Regions from separate parts of the Ramlibacter sp. JJN2-2R genome, predicted to be linked through region 3. Evidence: predicted binding sites of a transcription regulator. Region 3 holds the regulator's gene; each other region holds the start of a gene.
What was found. Region 3 encodes FNR, which switches genes on or off when oxygen is low (the NO sensors DNR and NnrR bind a similar motif). Its sites were predicted from a motif close to TTGATNNNNATCAA; they were not measured.
Positions count from the first base shown of each region.

Region 1 (4,922 bases), 1.6 Mb from region 3:
GAACTGGGCGGCGCTGCAGTACGACTTCTCCGCCTCCGGCCTGAGCACGCTGGCCGGCTGGCCGGCCGAGAGCGACTGCGCCGTGGGCGACGGCTCGGGCTTCTCGCTCACGCGCGGCTGCGGCAGCGTGCCGGCGGCGCAGCGGCGCTTCCCGTTCCCGCTGGCCAACGTGCTCAACGAAGGCGGCACCTGCAACGACCCCAACAGCTGCGGCGACCACCATGTGCTGGTGGTCGAGCGCGGCGCCTGCCGGCTGTGGGAGGGCTACGCCACCTACAACCTCGGCGGCCAGTGGTACGCCATGACGACCGCGGCCTGGGACATGAAGTCGCTGTCGCTGCGCCCGTCGGGCTGGACCTCGGCCGACGCCGCGGGCCTGCCGATCACGCCGTTCGTGGTCAAGGCCGCCGAGGCGTCGAGCGGCGAGATCCGACATGCGCTGCGGGTGACGTTCCGCGACGACGTGATCGCCAACAGCGCCGTCTGGCCGGCGCGCCACAGCGCGGGCAGCGCGGCCGGCACGGTCCCGTTCGGCGCGCTGCTGCGCCTGCGGTCGGACTTCGTGATCCCGGACAACTGGACCACGCAGGCCAAGGCGATCGCGACCGCGGCCAAGCGCTACGGCATGTACGTGGCCGACATCGGCGCGGACTTCCACGTGCAGGGCGAGCCCAGCGCGGCGTGGGACGAGAACACGTTCCGCCAGCTCGGCGCGATCCCGATGTCGCAGATGGAGTTCGTCGACCTGGGCGCCGTCACGAGCGATCCGCGCTTCTCGCCGGACTCGATGGCCGCCAGCTGGTGACGGCGGGCGGGGGCGCGGCCCCCGCCTGGCCCGTCAGGCGCGCGCGATGCGGTGCACCGCCGCCGTGACGGCCGGATCCACCTGCCCGAGCTTGCCGGTGCGCGCGACGATGCGGCCGCTGCCGTCGAGCACGTCGACCACCGTCGAGTGGTTGAACTCGCCGTTGGACAGGCGCCGGTACTGGATGCCCAGCACGGCGGCCAGCTTGCGCGTGGTGCCCTCGTCGGCGCGCGTGAGCAGCCAGCGGGCGTCGCACTCGTGCGCCTCGGCCGTCTTCTTCAGCACGGCGACGGTGTCGCGTGCCGGGTCGACGCTGGCCATCAGGATCCGCACCCGCCCACGCTCGGCGGCGGGCAGCGCCCGCAGCGTGGCATGCAGCGTCTCGAAGATCATCGGGCACACCATGTCGCACGAGGTGTAGAACATGCTCGCGAGCACCGGCGCGCCCTGCAGCGAGGCGAGCGGGAAGGCCCGGCCGTCCTGGTCGACCAGCGAGGCGTCCAGCCGGTAGATCGAGTCGGTCGGCAGCGCGGCCTCGCCAGCGGCATGCGCCGCGGCGGGCAGCACCAGCGCCGCGCCCAGCGCCAGCAGGGCGTCGCGGCGCCGCGGGGCGAAAGCGGAATTCATGGCGTTCCTTGGAGGGGGCGGACGCAACGGAACCCGAGGGTGCCGGTCGTGTCCGCGGCATTCAGGGACGACAGCAGCGCGATGCGCATGAGCACCGCATAGCTGTCGCGATCGATGATGTTGAGCGCGCCCGAGCCGCAGAACTTCAGCTTGTCGGGATCGCCCTGGGTGCGGCTGTCGCCGGCGATGAACAGGGCGTTGGCGTCCTCCACCCATTCCCAGACCAGGCCATGCAGGTCGCGCACGCCATAGGCGTTGGCGGCGCCGCCGACCGGCGACAGCGCCACGCCACCGGGCTTTTCGTACCAGGCCAGGATCTGCCGCCGCCAGGCGGGGTCGCGCCGCGCGTCGCTGCGCGTGGCGTCGGCGCTGGCCGCGTACTCCCACTCCAGCCAGGTCGGCAGGCGCGCGCCCTCGCTCTCGCAGAACGCGCGCGCCGCGAACCAGCTGACGTCGGTGACCGGCGTGGCGGCGCCCAGCCCGGGGCCGGGGTCGCGCGGGGAGGACCATTGCAGCAGGTAGCGCGCATCGGCCAGCACGGCCGGCGCCTGGCCGCGCTGCCACTCGGGGTGGCCGCGCACGAAGGCCGCGAACTCCGCCACGCTCACCGGGGTGGTGCGCATGGCAAAGGGCGCGACGTCGACCGGCGTGGACACGCTGGCCACGGGCCCCTGCGGCAGCACGCTCTCGAAGCGCCCGCCCGGCAGGCCGGCGTACTCGGCCCCCTGCCCCGCGGTGCAGGCCAGTGCCAGGGCCAGGGCGGCGAGCGGCTTCATGGCGTGCTCCATCGCGGGGCCGTTCAGTGCCCGCCCTGGTTCTTGGGCGCCGGGGCCGCGGCACGGGCCTTCTTCACGTCCTCCTTGGAGACGGTGCCGCCCGGGTTGCCCCAGCTGTTGGCCACGTAGGTGAGGATGTTGGCCACCTCGTCGTCGTTGAGCTGGTTCATCGGCGGCATGACCGAGTTGTAGTCCTGGCCGTTGACCGTGACCTTGCCCGACAGGCCGCGCAGCACGACGTCGATCGCCTTCTGCATGCCGCCGGCAAAGTAGTCGGACTTGGCAAGGGGCGGGAACACGCCGGGCATGCCCGCGCCGTTGGCCTGGTGGCACACCGAGCAGGTGCCGGCGAACAGCGCCTGGCCGGCCTTGATCTGGTCGTCGGGCGTCAGCTTGCCGGCCGCGGCGGTCTGGGTGGCATGGGCCACGGCGGCGAGGTTGGGGCCGGCGCGGTCGCCGAGGTAGACCGCATCGAGCTCCTTGCCCGAGTAGATGCCCTTGTTCTCGGCGCCGTCGATCTTCAGGATCGCGAGCGCGCCCTTGTTGAAGGCGCGGAAGATCGAGTGGTCGACCATCACGTAGCTGCCCGGCACGCGCGCCTTGAAGGTCGCGATGGCGGCGCCGCCGGCGGGGATCAGGGTGGTCTGCACGTTCTTCTGCACGTTGCTGCCGCCCTCGAAGCGCACCTGGTCGAAGATGGCGCCGATCACGTGGAAGCTGGACACCAGGTTCGGGCCGCCGTTGCCCACGTACAGGCGCACCGTCTCGCCGACCTTGGCGGTCATGGCCTTGTCGCCGGTGAGCGCGCCTTCCGCGCCGTTGAACAGCACGTAGGTGGGCTTCTCGTCGATGGCCTTCTCCATGTCGAACGGCTGGTCGCCCTTCTCGCGGTACTTGCCGGTGGTGTAGAAGTCGCCCTGCATCACGTAGTACTCGCGATCGACCTTGGGCAGGCCGTTGGGCGGCTCCACCAGGATCAGGCCGTACATGCCGTTGGCCACGTGCATGCCCACCGGCGCGGTGGCGCAGTGGTAGACGTAGATGCCTTCGTTGAGGGCCTTGAAGGTGAACTGCGACTCGTGGCCGGGCGCGGTGAAGCTGGAGGCCGCGCCGCCGCCCGGGCCGGTGACGCCGTGCAGGTCGATGTTGTGCGGCATCTTGCTGCCCGGATGGTTCTTCAGGTGGAATTCCACCGTGTCGCCCTGGCGCACGCGGATGAAGCTGCCCGGCACGGTGCCGCCGAAGGTCCAGAAGGTGTAGTTCACGCCCTCGGAGATCTGCATCGTCTTCTCGACCACCTCGAGGTCGACGATCACCTTGGCCGGATAGTTGCGGTTGGTCGGCGGCGGCACGTGCGGCGGGCTGGTGAGCACCGCGTGGATCGGCGCGCCCTTGGGCGGGCCGAAGTCGCCGGAGGCCTTGGGCGCGGCGAGCGACAGCAGCGGCGCGCACACAGCGGCCGCCAGGACGAGCATGCGCGACGTGCGCAGCAGCGGGGGGACTCTCAGGCTGGTCATGTTGTTGTTCCTCGATCGATGCATGAGGTGCATCCGGGATCAACCTTAGGCGCCGCCCTGCTCGGCCGTGTTGACGCACGTCAAGCGGGCATGCGCGCCGCGGCGCGGGCACCACGCCGCCGACCGGCGCGACCGCGCGCACGCCCCGCGCGGGCTCGCGGGGCGATCGATGCGTTGCGGGAGCGGGGACCCCGTCAGCCGGGCTTGCCGTCCAGCCGCGGGCGCGCCAGCACGGGTGCGTAGCGCACCGTGAAGAGCGCGAAGCCGGCCGCCCACAGCAGCGCGGCGCCCAGCAACGCCTGCAGCGTGGCGGCAGGCGCGATGAGCGGCAGCAGCACGCGCACCAGCGCCGCGGCCGCGACGAGGACGTAGCACGCGGTGTCCCAGCCGTCGGCGCGCAGCGGCCGCGCGGTGTGGCCGCGCGAGGTGCGCGTCATCATGCCGATCACCAGCGCGCCGAGCGCGCCGGTGGTGAGCGCATGCGTCGCGAGCGACGGCGTGGCCGCACCCACCGCCGCGGCCGCCCGCAGCGCCAGGTGCAGCGGGATCCACGCGTACCCGAGGTGCAGCACCCACACCAGCGGCACGCGCAGCGTGCGCCAGGGCTTCCACAGCAGCCAGCGCGCCAGGTGCGCGGCCGCGGCGAGGCCGGCCACCAGCGCCACCAGCGCGGGCGGGGCGCGCAGCACGTCCAGCGCCAGCAGCGCGAGCACCGCGCCGAGCGCGGACCGGTCGACCCACTCGCGGCGCTGCGCATCCGCGCCCGGCACGCCGTTGTTGGTGAACATGGGGATCACCCGGCCGGCCATCACGCACAGGATGAACAGCACGACGTCGAGCGCGAGCTGGATGCCGGCCCAGCCGGGCACCGTCCAGGCGCCCAGCTGGTGCAGGTGCACCGCCAGGGTGGCGAGCGACAGCAGCACCAGCAGCGCGGGGAAGAAGTAGTTGCGCCGGTTGCGCGCCGCGAGGAAGGGGATGGCCAGCGCGATCGCGGCGGCGAGCGGGAACGCGGCGTTCACCAGCGCGGAGGCCCACCCGAACGGCGACAGCACCAGCACGCGCCCGGCCAGCCACAGCGCGGCCAGGCCCGCCAGCGGCCAGCCGGTGGGCGTGGGCCGCTGGCTCCAGTTGCGCCCGGCGGTGAAGAGAAAGCCCACGATCACCGGCAGCGCGAAGCCGAACAGCATCTCGTGC
Region 1 is NZ_CM173226.1:3,955,642-3,960,563, forward strand. It holds gene AC3ANR_RS19265 (hypothetical protein) at 1-805, shown strand, start outside; gene AC3ANR_RS19270 (SCO family protein) at 839-1,432, opposite strand; gene AC3ANR_RS19275 (formylglycine-generating enzyme family protein) at 1,429-2,220, opposite strand; gene nirK (copper-containing nitrite reductase) at 2,232-3,683, opposite strand; gene AC3ANR_RS19285 (NnrS family protein) at 3,920-4,922, opposite strand, start outside.
Region 1: nirK (copper-containing nitrite reductase) is a predicted target of FNR. The motif match lies at 3,796-3,809, and genes of this name have one in related genera.

Region 2 (4,922 bases), 1.3 Mb from region 3:
GTCGGCTACATCTCCACGGGCGGCGGCGCCTTCCTCGAGGTGCTGGAAGGCAAGACGCTGCCGGCCTTCGAGATCCTGGCCAGGCGCGCCGCGGGTTGAGCGCTCAGGCCGGCTGCGGCTGGCTCGTCGCCCGGCCGGCGTAGTCGGTCCAGCAGCGGCGGCCGAAGTCGTACAGCTTGCAGCGCCGGGCGGTGTCGAAGTACCAGCGCCAGGAAAAGCGCTGGATCACGATGCGCCCGGGCAGCATCTCCTCCAGCCGGGCCTGCGCCTGCTTCAGGCGGTACAGCGGGATGCCCATGTCCACGTGGTGCGCGGTGTGCTCCATGATGTGGTGCATCAGCGTGCCGATCGCCAGCGGGAACGTCAGGTGCACGGTCGTCGAGACGAACGGCTGCGCGGCGGACCACTGGCTGCGCTCCTCGTGCCAGGACACGGCCGTGTGCGTGTGGTGCACGTAGACCACGAAGCCGATCATGGCGCACCAGAACAGGAACGGCGCCACCAGGCCGGTGGCCAATAGCAGCGCCACCGATTGCCCGGTGGCCGCGGCGATCGCCGCCAGCGCGCCGGCCCAGGCGAGGGCGAAGGCGCTGACCAGCAGGTTGTCCCACAGGAACACGGCGCGGCGCGTGGGCATGAGCCGGCGGTTGGGGAAGAACATGCGCTTCCACCAGATCTCCACCATGTAGTACAGCCCCGGCGCCCAGCCGCTGCGGTAGATGCGGTCCAGCGCGCGCTGCGCCGGCGGCAGCGCGGCGAATTCCTCGCGCGTGCAGGGCGCCCACACGAAGTCCATGCCCTTGAGGTTGGTGTAGCCGTGGTGCACCACATTGTGCCCCACGTCCCACAGGCTGTAGGGCGTGAGCGAGGGCAGGAACGCGATGCGGCCGATCCACTTGTTCAACGTGCGCCGGGGCGTGAGGCTCTGGTGGCAGGCGTCGTGGCCGATGATGAACAGGCGGCCGGTCACGAAGCCCGCGGCCAGGCCGCAGGCGAGCTTGGCCCACCAGGCCTGCAGCAGGACCGTGCCGGCCAGCGCGGCCAGCAGCAGCAGGTAGTCGGCCACGAGCAGCAGCAGGGCGCGGCCGGTCGTCTTGGCCGACAGGGGCAGCAGCCATTGCCGCAGCACCTTGCGGTGCGGCAGCGGGGCTTCGGGGGGCAGCGGGAGGGATTCGTCCATGGGAGTGAGCGGGGACAGCGTTCGCGTTCGCGGAAAAAAACGGTCGATGCTAGGCCGGGCGCCGGCGTGCGGACCTGATCTGGGTCAACACCACGCGCCATGTGAGAATGGCGAAAAAGCGCTCTCAACCCACAGGAAACCCATGGCCCGTCGTGCCACCAAGATCGTCGCCACCCTCGGCCCCGCCTCCAGCGACCCCAAGCTCCTCGAACAGATGATCCGCGCGGGCGTCAACGTCGTGCGCCTGAATTTCAGCCACGGCAAGGCGCAGGACCACATCGACCGCGCCATGCTCGTTCGCGAGGCGGCGCAGAAGGCCGGCCGCGAGGTCGCCATCATGGCCGACCTGCAGGGGCCCAAGATCCGCGTCGGCAAGTTCGCCGACGGCAAGGTGACGCTGGAGCCGGGCATGAAGTTCGTGCTGGACGCCTCGCGCGCCGAGCCGGGCGACATCCACGGCGTCGGCCTGGACTACAAGGAGCTGCCGCGCGACGTGCGCACCGGCGACGTGCTGCTGCTCAATGACGGCCTGATCGTGCTGACCGTCGACGAGGTGCGCGGCGAGCAGGTGCGCACCACCGTCAAGCTCGGGGGCGTGCTGTCCAACAACAAGGGCATCAACAAGCAGGGCGGCGGCCTCACCGCGCCGGCGCTGACGGCCAAGGACATGGAGGACATCCGCACCGCCATGAGCTTCCAGGCCGACTACGTGGCCGTGAGCTTTCCCAAGACCGCCACCGACATGGAGATGGCGCGCCAGCTGTGCAACGTCGCCGGCGCGGATTACCGGCACAAGCCGGGCCTGATCGCCAAGATCGAGCGCGCCGAGGCAATCCCCAACCTCGAGTCCATCCTGCGCGCCAGCGACGGCATCATGGTCGCGCGCGGCGACCTCGCGGTCGAGGTCGGCAATGCGGCCGTGCCCGCGCTGCAAAAGAAGATGATCCGGCTGGCGCGCCAGTGCGACAAGCTGGTGATCACCGCCACCCAGATGATGGAGTCGATGATCACCAACCCGGTGCCCACGCGCGCCGAGGTGAGCGACGTCGCCAACGCGGTGCTGGACGGCACCGACGCCGTGATGCTCAGCGCCGAGACCGCGGCCGGCAAGTACCCGCTGGAGACCATCATCGAGATGGCCAACATCTGTGCCGAGGCCGAGATGGCCGAGGACGTGCGGCTCGATGCGGACTTCAGCGGCATGAGCTTCTCGCGCATCGACCAGTCCATCGCCATGGGCGCGCTGTTCACGGCCTACCACCTCGGGTGCAAGGCGATCGTGGCGCTCACCGATTCGGGCTCCACGCCGCTGTGGATGAGCCGGCATCGCATCCACATCCCGATCTATGCGCTCACGCCCAAGCTGGAGACGCAGCGCAAGATGGCGCTGTACCGCAACGTGCGGCCGCTGCTGATGGACCAGAGCGCCGAGCGCGACACCGCGCTGGGCGACGCCGAGGCGCACCTCAAGCGCCGCGGCATCGTCGCCTCGGGCGACATCTACGCCATCACCTGCGGCGAGCCGATGGGGGCGCCCGGTGGCACCAACATGCTCAAGGTCTGCCGCGTCGCCTGACGGCGGCCCTGCCACCGGCGCGACGAACCCGGGCGGCGCATTGCGTCCTTCGCGCATGCACGATCCTTCCTGCGCCGGCATGACGCGGCGCGCCGGCCTGCTGGCCGCGGCGACGGCCCTGCTGGGCGGCTGCTCGGCCACGCGCGCGCTCGACGCGCTCGTGCCGGACGACAGCTACCGGGGCGACGCCGGCATCGCCTACGGCGCCCACCCGCGCCAGCGCCTGGACACCTACCTGCCGCTGCGAGCCGGCGCGCCCGTCCCGCTGGTCGCGTTCTTCTATGGCGGCAGCTGGACGCACGGCGATCGCGCCGACTATCGCTTCGTCGGCGAGGCGCTCGCCTCCCAGGGCATCGCCTGCGTGGTGGCCGACTACCGGCTGAGCCCGCAGGTGCGCTGGCGCGACATCCTCTCGGACTGCGCGGCGGCCCTGCGCTGGTGCGCGGACCACGCCGCGTCCCTCGGTGCCGATCCGCGCCAGCTGTTCGCCATGGGCCACAGTGCGGGCGCCTACAACGCCGCCATGCTGGCCCTGGACCCGCGCTGGCTCGGCGCGCACGGGCTGCAGCCGCAGCGGCTGGCCGGCTGGATCGGCATCGCCGGGCCGTACGACTTCCTGCCGATCGGCGACCCGCAGACGCAGGTCGCGTTCGACTGGCCCCGCACGCCCGCCGACAGCCAGCCGATCGAGCACGTTTCCGCGGCGGCGCGGCCCGCGCTGCTGCTGGCCGGCGGCCGGGACACGGTGGTGAACCCGCAGCGCAGCACGGTCGGCCTGGCGGAGCGGCTGCAGGCCGCGGGCGTGCCGGTGCGCCTGCGGTTGTTCGAGCAGCTCAACCATGCCACGGCGCTCGGCGCGATCGCGCGGCCCCTGCAGTGGCTGGCGCCGGTGCGCGAGGAGGTCCTGGCCTTCGTGCGCGAGCCGGCCCACGGCCGCGCCTGAGCCCACGGCGCGGGACCCCGCCGGTAGAATTCCCGCAGTCAGCCGAGTGGTCCCGCGGCCGCTGCGGCACCCCGGTTTCTTCACCATCCAGGACTGCACCATGCCCCTCGTTTCCATGCGCGAACTGCTGGACCATGCCGCCGAGAACGGCTATGGCATCCCGGCCTTCAACGTCAACAACCTCGAGCAGGTGCAGGCCGTGATGGAAGCGGCCCGGGAGACCGGCGCGCCGGTGATCCTGCAGGCCAGCGCGGGCGCCCGCAAGTACGCCGGCGAGCCCTTCATCAAGCACCTGATCCAGGCGGCGCTCGAGGCCTATCCCGAGATCCCGCTGGTGATGCACCAGGACCACGGCCAGAGCCCCGAGATCTGCGCCGGCGCCATCAAGCTGGGCTTCTCGTCGGTGATGATGGACGGCTCGCTCGAGGCCGACGGCAAGACCATCGCCAGCTACGAGTACAACGTGGACGTCACCCGCAAGGTGGTCGACATGGCGCACAAGCTGGGCGTCACCGTCGAGGGCGAGCTGGGCTGCCTGGGGTCGCTGGAGACGATGAAGGGCGACAAGGAGGACGGCCACGGCACCGACTCGACCATGACGCGCGAGCAGCTGCTGACCGATCCCGAGCAGGCGGCCGACTTCGTCAAGAAGACGCAGCTGGACGCGCTGGCCATCGCCATCGGCACCAGCCACGGCGCCTACAAGTTCACCCGCAAGCCCACCGGCGACATCCTGGCGATCGACCGCATCAAGGAGATCCACCGCCGCATCCCGAACACGCACCTGGTGATGCACGGCTCCTCGTCGGTGCCGCAGGACCTGCTGGCCATCATCCGCCAGTACGGCGGCCAGATGAAGGAGACCTACGGCGTGCCGGTCGAGGAGATCCAGGAAGCCATCAAGCACGGCGTGCGCAAGATCAACATCGACACCGACATTCGCCTCGCGATGACCGGCGCGGTGCGCAAGTTCATGGCCGAGAACCCGGAGAAGTTCGATGCCCGCGAGTGGCTCAAGCCCGCGCGCGAGGCCGCCAGGCAGATCTGCAAGCAGCGCTACATCGAGTTCGGCTGCGAGGGCCAGGCCGCCAGGATCAAGGGTCAGACGCTGCAGGCCGTGGCGCAGAAGTACGAGCGCGGCGAGCTCGCCCAGACCGTCAACTGATCGCGGGCGCCGCTTGCGATAATGACCGGCCCGCCTTCCCGCGGGCCGTTTTTCTTTG
Region 2 is NZ_CM173226.1:156,691-161,612, reverse strand. It holds gene AC3ANR_RS00875 (phosphoglycerate kinase) at 1-99, shown strand, start outside; gene AC3ANR_RS00870 (fatty acid desaturase) at 104-1,180, opposite strand; gene pyk (pyruvate kinase) at 1,323-2,756, shown strand; gene AC3ANR_RS00860 (alpha/beta hydrolase) at 2,812-3,699, shown strand; gene fba (class II fructose-bisphosphate aldolase) at 3,800-4,864, shown strand.
Region 2: AC3ANR_RS00870 (fatty acid desaturase) is a predicted target of FNR. The motif match lies at 1,255-1,268, and genes of this name have one in related genera.

Region 3 (4,922 bases):
AGACGCTGTCGGGCACGACCAAGGTGATGACCATGCTGCTGGGGGCCGTGGCCGCCGTCAGCCTGCTGGTGGGCGGCATCGGCATCATGAACATCATGCTGGTGAGCGTGACCGAGCGCACGCGCGAGATCGGCGTGCGGCTGGCCATCGGCGCGCTGGAGCGCGAGGTGCTGCTGCAGTTCCTGATCGAGGCGGTGGTGCTGTCGTCGGTGGGCGGGGTGCTCGGCATCGCGCTGGCGATCGGCGCGTCCGTGCTGCTGGCCCGGCTGATGCACGTGCCGCTGGTGTTCGATCCCTCGATCGTGCTGCTGGCCTTTGCCTTCTCGGCCGCGATCGGGGTCGTGTTCGGCTACTTCCCCGCCCGTCGCGCCGCCCGCATGGATCCCATCGAGGCCCTGCGCCACGAGTGACGGGGCCTCCCCGAGGCACGTGCGGCCTAGGAATCGTCCTAGGCCGCCTCGGCGGTCCGCCCGGCCGTTTTCCGGAGCACTCCGAGCCGCGGTTCGGAGCCCGCCGATGTCGGACGGCGGCGACGCCGGGCAAAGTCCATCCCATGCCCAGCGCCATGCATCACGTGAGAGTGTTCCTCGCCGACGACTCCGCCGCCATCCGCGAGCGGGTCGCCCAGCTGCTGTCGGTGCGCGAGATGGACATCGTCGGCCAGGCCGAGACGCCGCAGGGATCCATCGACGGCATCCTGGCCGCCCGGCCGGACGTCGTCGTCCTGGACGTGCAGCTCGAGGGCGGCACCGGCCTGCAGGTCCTGCGCGCGGTGCGCCAGGCCGAGCCCGGCATCGCCTTCGTCGTCTTCTCCAACAACTCGGCGCCCGCCTACCGCAAGCGGTACCTGGGCGAGGGCGCCGACCGTTTCCTCGACAAGAGCAGCGAGTTCGACCAGCTCGCCGCCGCCGTGGCCGACGTCTCGGCCCGTCCCGTGCACTGATTTCCCAAGGACCAACAATGAACAACACCGCGACCCTCGAAGCAGCCCGCCCCGCGCCGATGAAGTTCATCCCCGTGCGCGACACCCGCGCCCCGGCGCCGACGACGCTGACCACGCTGTGCTCGAGCTGCCACCTGAAGGACCTGTGCCTCCCGTGCGGCCTCACGGGCAACGAGGTGGAGCGGCTGGACGGCCTGATGTTCGGCCGCCGCAAGGTCAAGGCCGGACAGACGCTGTACCGCGAGGGCGAGGGGTTCCACAACATCTATGCGGTGCGCAGCGGCACGTTCAAGTCCAGCCTGACGCTGGCCGACGGCCGCGAGCAGGTCAGCGGGTTCCACATGGCCGGCGAGCTGATGGGCCTGGACGGCCTGGCGCAGGGCCGCCACGCCAGCAGCGCCACGGCGCTCGAGGACGCCGAGATCTGCTCGATCCCGTATTCGCAGCTGGCCGAGCTGTCGGTGGGCAGCACCAACCTGCAGATGGTCATGGGCCGCCTGATGAGCCGCGAGATCGTGCGCGAGCACAGCCTGATGGTCCTGCTGGGCAGCATGAACGCCGAGGAGCGCCTGGCCGCGTTCCTGATCAACATCTCGCAGCGCATGAAGGCGCGCGGCTACTCGCCCAGCGAGTTCCACCTGCGCATGACGCGCGCCGAGATCGGCAGCTACCTGGGCATGAAGCTCGAGACCGTCAGCCGCACCTTCTCGGCCTTCCAGCAGCAGCGCCTGCTGGAAGTGGACAAGCGCCACATCCGCATCCTCGACCTGCCGGGGCTGACCCGCGCGCTCGAAACGCGCGTGCACTGAAAGCGAGGCCAGGATGACCACCCACTCCGCCCTGCAGGTCCTGCGCGACGAACACGGTGCCGTGGCCGCGGTGCTGCGGTCGCTGGGCATGATGCTCGATCGGGGCCCGGGCGACGCGCCCGGCCGCTTCTTCGACGTGATGCGCGCGATGCTGTTCTACATCGACGAATTCCCCGAGCGGCTGCACCACCCGAGCGAGTCGAACCTGCTGTTCCCCAAGATCGCCCGCGCCCGGCCCGACCTGATGCCGGTGATCCAGAAGCTCGAGGCCGACCACATGCAGGGGGAAGGGCGGGTGCGCGAGCTGCAGCACCTGCTGCTCGGCTGGGAGCTGCTCGGCGAGCCGCGGCGCGCGGCCTTCGCCGCGGCGCTGGGCGCCTACGTGGAGTTCTACCTGGGCCACATGCGCGCCGAGGAGACGCTGCTGCTGCCCGCCGCGCAGGCATCGCTGGGGCCGCAGGACTGGGCCGAACTGGACGCCGAGTTCGCGGCCGGGCGCGACCCGCTCACCACCGACGTGCGCGATCCGAGCTACGACCGGCTGTTCACGCGCATCGTGCTGAGCGCGCCGGCGCCCGTGGGCGTGGGCCCCGCGCTGGAGCGCCAGGCGGCCTGATTCAGCGGCCGGACGGCCGCTCGCTGCGCGACTGGCGCCTGCTTTCCAGGTGCGCGCGCACGCTGTCGGCCCGGTCCCCGACGGCGGCGACGGCTTCCTTGACCTGCTTCTCGCTGGTGTTGAAGTGCCGGGCCCACGCGCAGACCGCGTAGTCCCAGGTCACGTCGATGCGTTCGTCCTTGCGGCCGCTCGATGTCCCGTTGCTGCCCGACATGGCTGGCTCTCCAGGTGATGGTGTGGGTGGATGGGTGGCTGGCACGGATGCTAGGCAGGCTCGGCCGCCGGGGCTGTAGGACGAGGTTGATCGCCGCTGCGATCCCCCGCCGTGCCCGGCCGGGCGCAGGCCGCGTGGTACCTTCGCCGCCATGAGCCCCGCGCCGTCCGCCGCCCCGCTCTCGTTCGAGGAACGCTACGCCGCCCTGCGCCGCGACTGGCGGGCGCAGCTGCCGGCGCGGCTGGCCGACGTGCAGGCCCGCCTGGCCGCCTGCCGCGCCGCGCCCGCCGACGGAGCGGCGCTGGAGGAACTGCATCGCGCGGTGCACACGCTGGCCGGATCGGCCGGCACGTTCGGGCTGGACGCGCTGGGCGAGCGCGCCCGCGCGATGGAGCAGGAACTGGAGCAAGCGATGGAGCGGCCCGCCCGCACCGCCTCGGACTTCGAGGGCGCCGGGCTCGCGCTGCGCGCGCTGCTCGCCGCGGCACCGCAGGACTGAAGGCGGTGGCGCAGGCGATCCGGGCCCTCCTCGTCGACGACGACCCGCTGCTGCTGGGTCTGCTGGCCGCTTTCCTCGAGTCGCGCGGCTACGAGGTGGCGCAGGCCGCCGACGGCGCCGAGGCGCTGGAGCAGCTGGCGCAGGGGGGCTTCAACCTGGTGGTCACCGACCGCCACATGCCCCGCATGGACGGCCTCGCGCTGTGCCGCGCCATCCGCGCGCGGCCCGGCGAGCACTACGTCTACTGCATCATGCTCACCGCCTCCGCCGACCACCAGGCACTGCAGGTGGCGATGGAGGCCGGGGTCGACGACTTCCTGGCCAAGCCGCTGCGGCCGGCGGAACTCGGCGCCCGGCTGCACGCCGCCGAACGGGTGCTGGCGCTGGAGGCCGGGCTGGCGGCGCGCAACGACGAGCTCAGCCGCGCCTACGGCCAGTTGAGCCGCGACCTCGAACTGGCCCGCACGCTGCAGCGCTCGCAGCTGCCGCCGGCGCAGGCGTTCGGCCGCCTGCATTGCGAGGGCTGGTTCGAGGCGTCCAGCTACGTCGGCGGCGACCTGTACGACTATTTCCCGCTCGGCGAGCGCCTGCTCGCCTTCTACCTGGCCGACGTGTCCGGCCACGGGGTGGCGGCGGCGATGGCAGGCGTGGCCGCCCAGCACCAGCTGCGCTCGGCGTCGCAGCAGGTGGCGCGGTCGATCCGGCCCGACGCGCCGCTGGGCGAGGCCGCGGTGGCGATCCTGCGGCGCTTCAACGACCATTTCCTGCGCACCAACGTGAGCGACCTGTACCTCACGCTGGCCTTCGGCCTGGTCGATCGCGTCGCCGGCATGGCCGCGCTGGTGCAGGCCGGTCATCCGCCGGCGCTGCACGCCGCGCCGGGCGCGCGCGAGTTCACCGCGTTCGGCGAAGGCAGCGTGCCGGTCGGCATCCTGCCCGACCCGGGCTGGGAGGCGTGCACCGTGCCGCTGGCGCCGGGCAGCCGGCTCGTGCTGTATTCCGACGGCGTGCCGGACTGCCGGCGCGCGGACGGGGCGGCGTTCGGCGAGCAGCGGCTGCACGAGCTGCTGGCGGCGCATCGCTCGACCGCGGCGGCGGACTCCTGCCGCGCGCTGGCCGAGGCCCTGCATGGCTGGCGGTCCGGCGCCTTCGACGACGACGTCACGCTGCTGGTGGTGGAGGCGGGTTGAGGCATGCGGGCAGGGCGATGGCTGCAGGCCGGCGCGGTGGCGATGCTGTTCGCCCACGGTGCGGCCATGGCTGACTGGCAGCTCGCGCACGACGAGCGCTTCGCCGCCGGGCGCGGTCCGGACGCGGCGTGGTGGCGGCTGGAGAGCGGCTTCGTGCGCAACCGCGAGGACCAGTACTACACCGAGCGCAACCTGTCGGTCGAGGGCGGCGCGCTGCGGCTGCAGGCGCGGCGCGAGGAGGTGCCCAACGCGCAGTGGCGCGCCGGCAGCCGCGACTGGCGGCTGTCTCGCCGCACCGCGCAGTACACGTCCGCCTCGCTGGTGGCGCGCCAGCCCATGCAGTACGGCCGCATCGAGGTGGTCGCGCGCACCCCTTCCGGGGCGGGCGCCTGGCCGGCGATCTGGCTGGTGCACGAAGGCGAGGGCGTGTATGGCGAGATCGACATCTTCGAGGCCGTCGGCAAGCATCCCGACACCGTGTTCGCCGGCGTGCACTGGGGGCGCGAGCCGCGCACGCGGCGGCACCGCAACGACAGCCGCGTCGTGCCGGGCTTCGAGGGCAGCTGGCACACGCACACGCTGGAATGGACGCCCACCGCCGTGCGCGTGCTGCTCGATGGCCAGCCCTGGTTCAGTTTCGATCCCGACGAG
Region 3 is NZ_CM173226.1:1,425,180-1,430,101, forward strand. It holds gene AC3ANR_RS07000 (ABC transporter permease) at 1-410, shown strand, start outside; gene AC3ANR_RS07005 (response regulator) at 566-943, shown strand; gene fnr (fumarate/nitrate reduction transcriptional regulator Fnr) at 1,003-1,752, shown strand; gene AC3ANR_RS07015 (hemerythrin domain-containing protein) at 1,766-2,368, shown strand; gene AC3ANR_RS07020 (DUF3606 domain-containing protein) at 2,370-2,582, opposite strand; gene AC3ANR_RS07025 (Hpt domain-containing protein) at 2,734-3,081, shown strand; gene AC3ANR_RS07030 (PP2C family protein-serine/threonine phosphatase) at 3,087-4,271, shown strand; gene AC3ANR_RS07035 (glycoside hydrolase family 16 protein) at 4,338-4,922, shown strand, end outside.

Region 4 (4,922 bases), 1.5 Mb from region 3:
AGCCGGCCTGGAGGAGCTCGCGCCGGCGCAGGCGCTCCTGGCCGCCGCCGACGTGCGCCACCGCGCCGTCGTGCGCGTCGGCCGGCGCGCCGAGACGATCGCCCGCACCGCGCAGGAACTGGGCTGCGACCGCATCGTGCTGGACGCGTCCTGCGCGCCGGCGGGCGAGCGCTGGTTCGGCTCGCTGGCGCAGCAGGTCAACCACCTGCTGGCCGGCGTCGGGGGCTGCCAGGTCATCGGCGCCTGAACGGGCCGCCCGCCGCCGCCCCGCGGCCGCGCGTCAGCCCAGGCTCGTCACCGCCAGCGCGACCACCACGCCGGCCATCGCGGCGGTGGCGGCCCAGCCCAGCCAGCGCAGCCGCCGGCCGATCACGTGCGCGCCCATCACCGACTCGCGCGTGCCCAGCAGCATCATCACCACCATGATCGGCACCGCGATCACGCCATTGAGCACCGCCGACCAGAACAGCTCCTTGACCGGATCGAACGGCGTGAAGCACAGCGCCACGCCGCCCAGCGTGGCCACCGCGATCACGCCGTAGAAGCCCCGGCCTTCGCCTTCCTCCAGGCGCAGCGTGAGGCTGCCCTCCCAGCCCGCCACTTCGGCGACCGCGTAGGCGGCCGAACCGGCCAGCACCGGCACCGCCAGCAGGCCGGTGCCGATGATGCCCAGCGCGAACAGCAGGAACGCCCAGTCGCCGGCCACCGGCCGCAGCGCCTGGGCGGCCTGCGCCGACGTCTGGATGTCGGTGATGCCCGCCGCGTGCAGGGTGGCGGCAGTGGCCAGGATGATGAAGTAGGCGATCAGGTTGGAGAACGCCATCCCGATGCGCGTGTCCCACTTGATGCGCCGCAGGTGGCGCCGCACCTCGGCGCGCGTGTGCGGCGCCCCGGCCTCCTTGTCCTCCACCTCCTGCGCCGCCTGCCAGAAGAACAGGTAGGGGCTGATGGTGGTGCCGAACACGGCGACGATGGTCAGCAGGCTGTCGCGGTTCATGGGCAGGTGCGGCGTCACCGTGCGCACCAGCACCTCGCGCCAGTCCAGGTGGACCAGGAAGGCCACGCCGACGTAGGCGAGCAGCGCCAGCGTGAGCCATTTGAGCCAGGCCACGTAGCGCCGGTACGGCAGGAACACCTGCAGCACCAGGGTGGCGAGCCCGAAGGTGACGGCATAGACGTGCGGCGAGCCGCCCACCAGCAGCCGCAGGGCCTCGCCCATGGCGGCGAAGTCGGCCGCGATGTTCAGCGTGTTGGCCAGCAGCAGCAGGCCGACCACGCCCAGCACCACCGGACGCGGGAAGCTGCGCTTGATGTTGGCGGCCAGCCCGTGCCCGGTGACGTAGCCGATGCGGGCGCTGATGTTCTGGATCGACGTCATCAGCGGCAGCGTGAACACCATCGTCCACAGCATGGACATGCCGAACTGGGCGCCGGCCTGCGAATAGGTGGCGATCCCGCTCGGATCGTCGTCGGCGGCGCCGGTGATCAGGCCGGGGCCCAGTTGCTTGAGCGGGGGAAGCCGAAGCCGCTTCGGCCGTTTCATCGCACCGCCCCGGGACTCGTGCTGCACATGCCCGCATTGTCGTTGCGCGCGGCTGACTGGGGGCGGACGGACACGATTTGATCTAGATCAACGGCAACCCGGGGGCCGGCTCGTCTAATAGGTGCATTCGCAATACACCTTCTGGAAAGGAGCTCCCCGACATGTCCGCATATGCCGCCAGCATCGACGTCCGCAAGATCGAGCCGCGACACCGGCACCCCCTGATCTTCGCCACGTTCCAGGAACTCGCCAACGGCCAGACGCTGGAACTCGTGAACGACCACGACCCGCAGCCGCTGCAGCGGCAGTTCGAGCTGCTCGCGCCCGCCGAATACGAGTGGGCGTACCTCGAGCGCGGCCCCCAGACCTGGCGCGTGGGCATCACGCGCGTGCGTCCCGCCGAACCCGCCGGCAGCTGCTGCGGCGCCTGCGGCGGCGGCGGCCACTGAAACACCGGAGGAAACCATGAGGAACAACAACACGCTCTGGCGCTGGCTGGGGCTGATCTTCGTCCTGTCGTTCGGGGCCCTGGGCTACCTGGGCTGGCAGATCTATGTCTCGGCGCCGCCCATTCCCGCCGCGGTCGTCACCACCGGCGGCAAGGTGCTGTTCACCGGCGAGCAGATCCAGCACGGCCAGCAGGTCTGGCTGGCCGCCGGCGGCCAGCAGCAGGGCAGCGTCTGGGGCCACGGCGCCTACGTCGCGCCCGACTGGTCGGCCGACTGGCTGCACCGCGAGGCCACCACGCTGCAGGCGCTGCGCACCCGCGAGATCGCCAGCGACGCCAGCGGCCTCACGCCCGCCCAGCGCGGCGCGGTCGACGCCTCGCTGAAGGACGAGATGCGCCGCAACACCTACGACGCCGCCACCGGCAAGGTGACGGTGTCCGACGTGCGCGGCCGCGCCATCACCGAAGTCGGCGACCACTACCGCGCGCTGTTCGGCGACGCGCCCTCGCTGGCCCACCTGCGCGAGCAGTACGCCATGCGCGAAGGCACCGTGCCCGACGCCGCCGACCGCGCCGACCTGGCCGCGTTCTTCTTCTGGAGCGCCTGGTCGGCGGTGACCGACCGGCCCGGCGAGGCCGGCCTGTCGTACACCAGCAACTGGCCGCCCGAGCCGCTGGTGGGCAACACCATGACGACCTCGGCCGCCATGTGGTCGATGGCCAGCATCATCCTGCTGCTGGCGGGCATCGCCGCCATGCTGTGGCTGCACGGCGCCGGCAAGCACGAGGAGGAGGCCGTGCCGCCGAAGGCCGACCCCATGCTCGAAGCCACCGTCACGCCTTCGATGAAGGCCACGCGCAAGTACTTCTTCGCCGTCGCCGGCCTGCTGCTGCTGCAGATCGGCATGGGCGCCGTCACCGCGCACTACGCCGTCGAGGGCAGCTCGTTCTTCGGCCTGCCGATCTCCGAACTGCTGCCCTACGTCACCAGCCGCACCATCCACACCCAGGTGGGCGTGTTCTGGATCGCCACCGCGTGGCTGGCCACCGGCCTGTACATCGCGCCGCTGCTCGGCGGCCGCGAGCCCAAGTTCCAGAAGCTGGGCGTGGACTTCCTGTTCTGGGCGCTGATCGCCATCGTGGTCGGCTCCACCGCCACCGGCTGGCTGGGCACGCTGCAGCACCGCGGCGTCGACTTCAGCTTCTGGGTGGGCAACCAGGGCCTGGAATTCACCAGCATGGGCCGCGTCTGGCAGGTCCTGCTGTTCGTCGGCCTGCTGCTGTGGGCCGTGCTGCTGGGCCGCGCGCTGTGGCCGGCGCTGAAGACGCCTTCGGAAAGCCGCGGCCTGATCGCCATGGTGTTCCTGTCGGCCACCTGCATCGGCGGCTTCTACGCCACCTCGCTCGCCTGGGGCCAGCACACCCACTATTCGATGGTCGAGTACTGGAGGTGGTGGCTGGTGCACCTGTGGGTGGAAGGCTTCTTCGAGGTGTTCGCCACCGCGGTGATCGCGCTGCTCTTCACCAAGCTGGGCCTGGTGCGCGCCTCCAGCGCCAACCGCGCCATCGTGGCCGAGACCATCGTGTTCCTGTTCGGCGGCATCCTGGGCACGCTGCACCACCTGTACTGGACCGGCACGCCCACCTCGGTGATCGCCGTCGGCGCCGTGTTCTCGGCGCTGGAAGTGGTGCCGCTCACGCTGATCGGCCTGGAGGCGCTGCAGAACTGGAAGCGCTCGCAGGGCGTCGCCTGGCTGGCCGCCTACAAGTGGCCCGTGCTGTGCTTCGTCGCGGTGGGCTTCTGGAACACCGTCGGGGCCGGCCTGCTGGGCTTCGCGATCAACCCGCCGGCCTCGCTGTACTACGTGCAGGGCCTGAACATGACGGCCGCCCACGGCCACGGCGCGCTGTTCGGCGTGTACGGCATGCTGGGCATCGGCCTGATGCTGTTCTGCCTGCGCGGCCTGTATGCCCGCCACCTGCACGCCGACGCGCTGCTCAAGCCCGCCTACTGGGGCCTGAACATCGGCCTGGCCCTGATGGTCTTCCTGTCGCTGCTGCCGGCCGGCATCTACCAGGCCGCCGCCAGCATCAGCCGCGGCCTGTGGTACGCCCGCTCGCCGGAGGTCATCCACTCGAAGTTCATCGAGACCATGGTGTGGCTGCGCGTGCCGGGCGACATCGTGTTCGCCATCGGCGCCGTGCTGCTGGCCGTCTACGTCCTGCGGCTGCTCGGCCCGGGCCGCACCCGCGGGGCCCTTGCGCCCGCGCAAGCGGCCGCGCTGGGCGGACGCTAGGATGGTTGCGGGAAGCGCGGCCGGCCGCGGCCGGCCCGCTTCCCGCGATCGCAGGAACTCCCCATGAAACTCACCGCCTTCACCGACTACAGCCTGCGGGTGCTGATGTACCTGGCCGCTCAGCCGGGCAAGCGCGCCACCATCGGCGAGATCGCGACGTCGTTCGGCATCTCGGAGAACCACCTGGTCAAGGTGGTGCACTTCCTGGGCAAGGCGGGCTGGCTGGCCAACGTGCGCGGCAAGGGCGGCGGCCTCGAGCTGGCCCGGCCCGCCAACCGGATCAACATTGCCGACGTGGTGCGCGACACCGAAGGCGACGCGCTCGTCGCCGAGTGCTTCGGCGAGGAGAAGGACGGCTGCGTCATCGCGCCGTGCTGCAAGCTGCGCGGCGTCCTGGGCGACGCCGTGGCCGCCTTCTATGCCGTGCTGGCGCGCTATACGCTGGCCGACGTGGTGCGCAACCGCGACCAGCTGGCCACCATCCTGTTCCTGCCGCTGCCGGCGGCGGGCAGGAAGCGCGCATGAGCGCGCCGCCGTTCCCGTACGAGGGGCCGCCCGAGCTGGGCGAGCCCATCGCCGCCGCGCTGCGGCGGGTGGTCGATCCCGAGGTGGCGCTGAACATCGTCGACGTCGG
Region 4 is NZ_CM173226.1:3,968,243-3,973,164, reverse strand. It holds gene AC3ANR_RS19335 (universal stress protein) at 1-247, shown strand, start outside; gene AC3ANR_RS19330 (Nramp family divalent metal transporter) at 281-1,543, opposite strand; gene AC3ANR_RS19325 (DUF2249 domain-containing protein) at 1,705-1,992, shown strand; gene AC3ANR_RS19320 (nitric-oxide reductase large subunit) at 2,009-4,288, shown strand; gene AC3ANR_RS19315 (RrF2 family transcriptional regulator) at 4,352-4,813, shown strand; gene AC3ANR_RS19310 (metal-sulfur cluster assembly factor) at 4,810-4,922, shown strand, end outside.
Region 4: AC3ANR_RS19325 (DUF2249 domain-containing protein) is a predicted target of FNR. The motif match lies at 1,621-1,634, and genes of this name have one in related genera.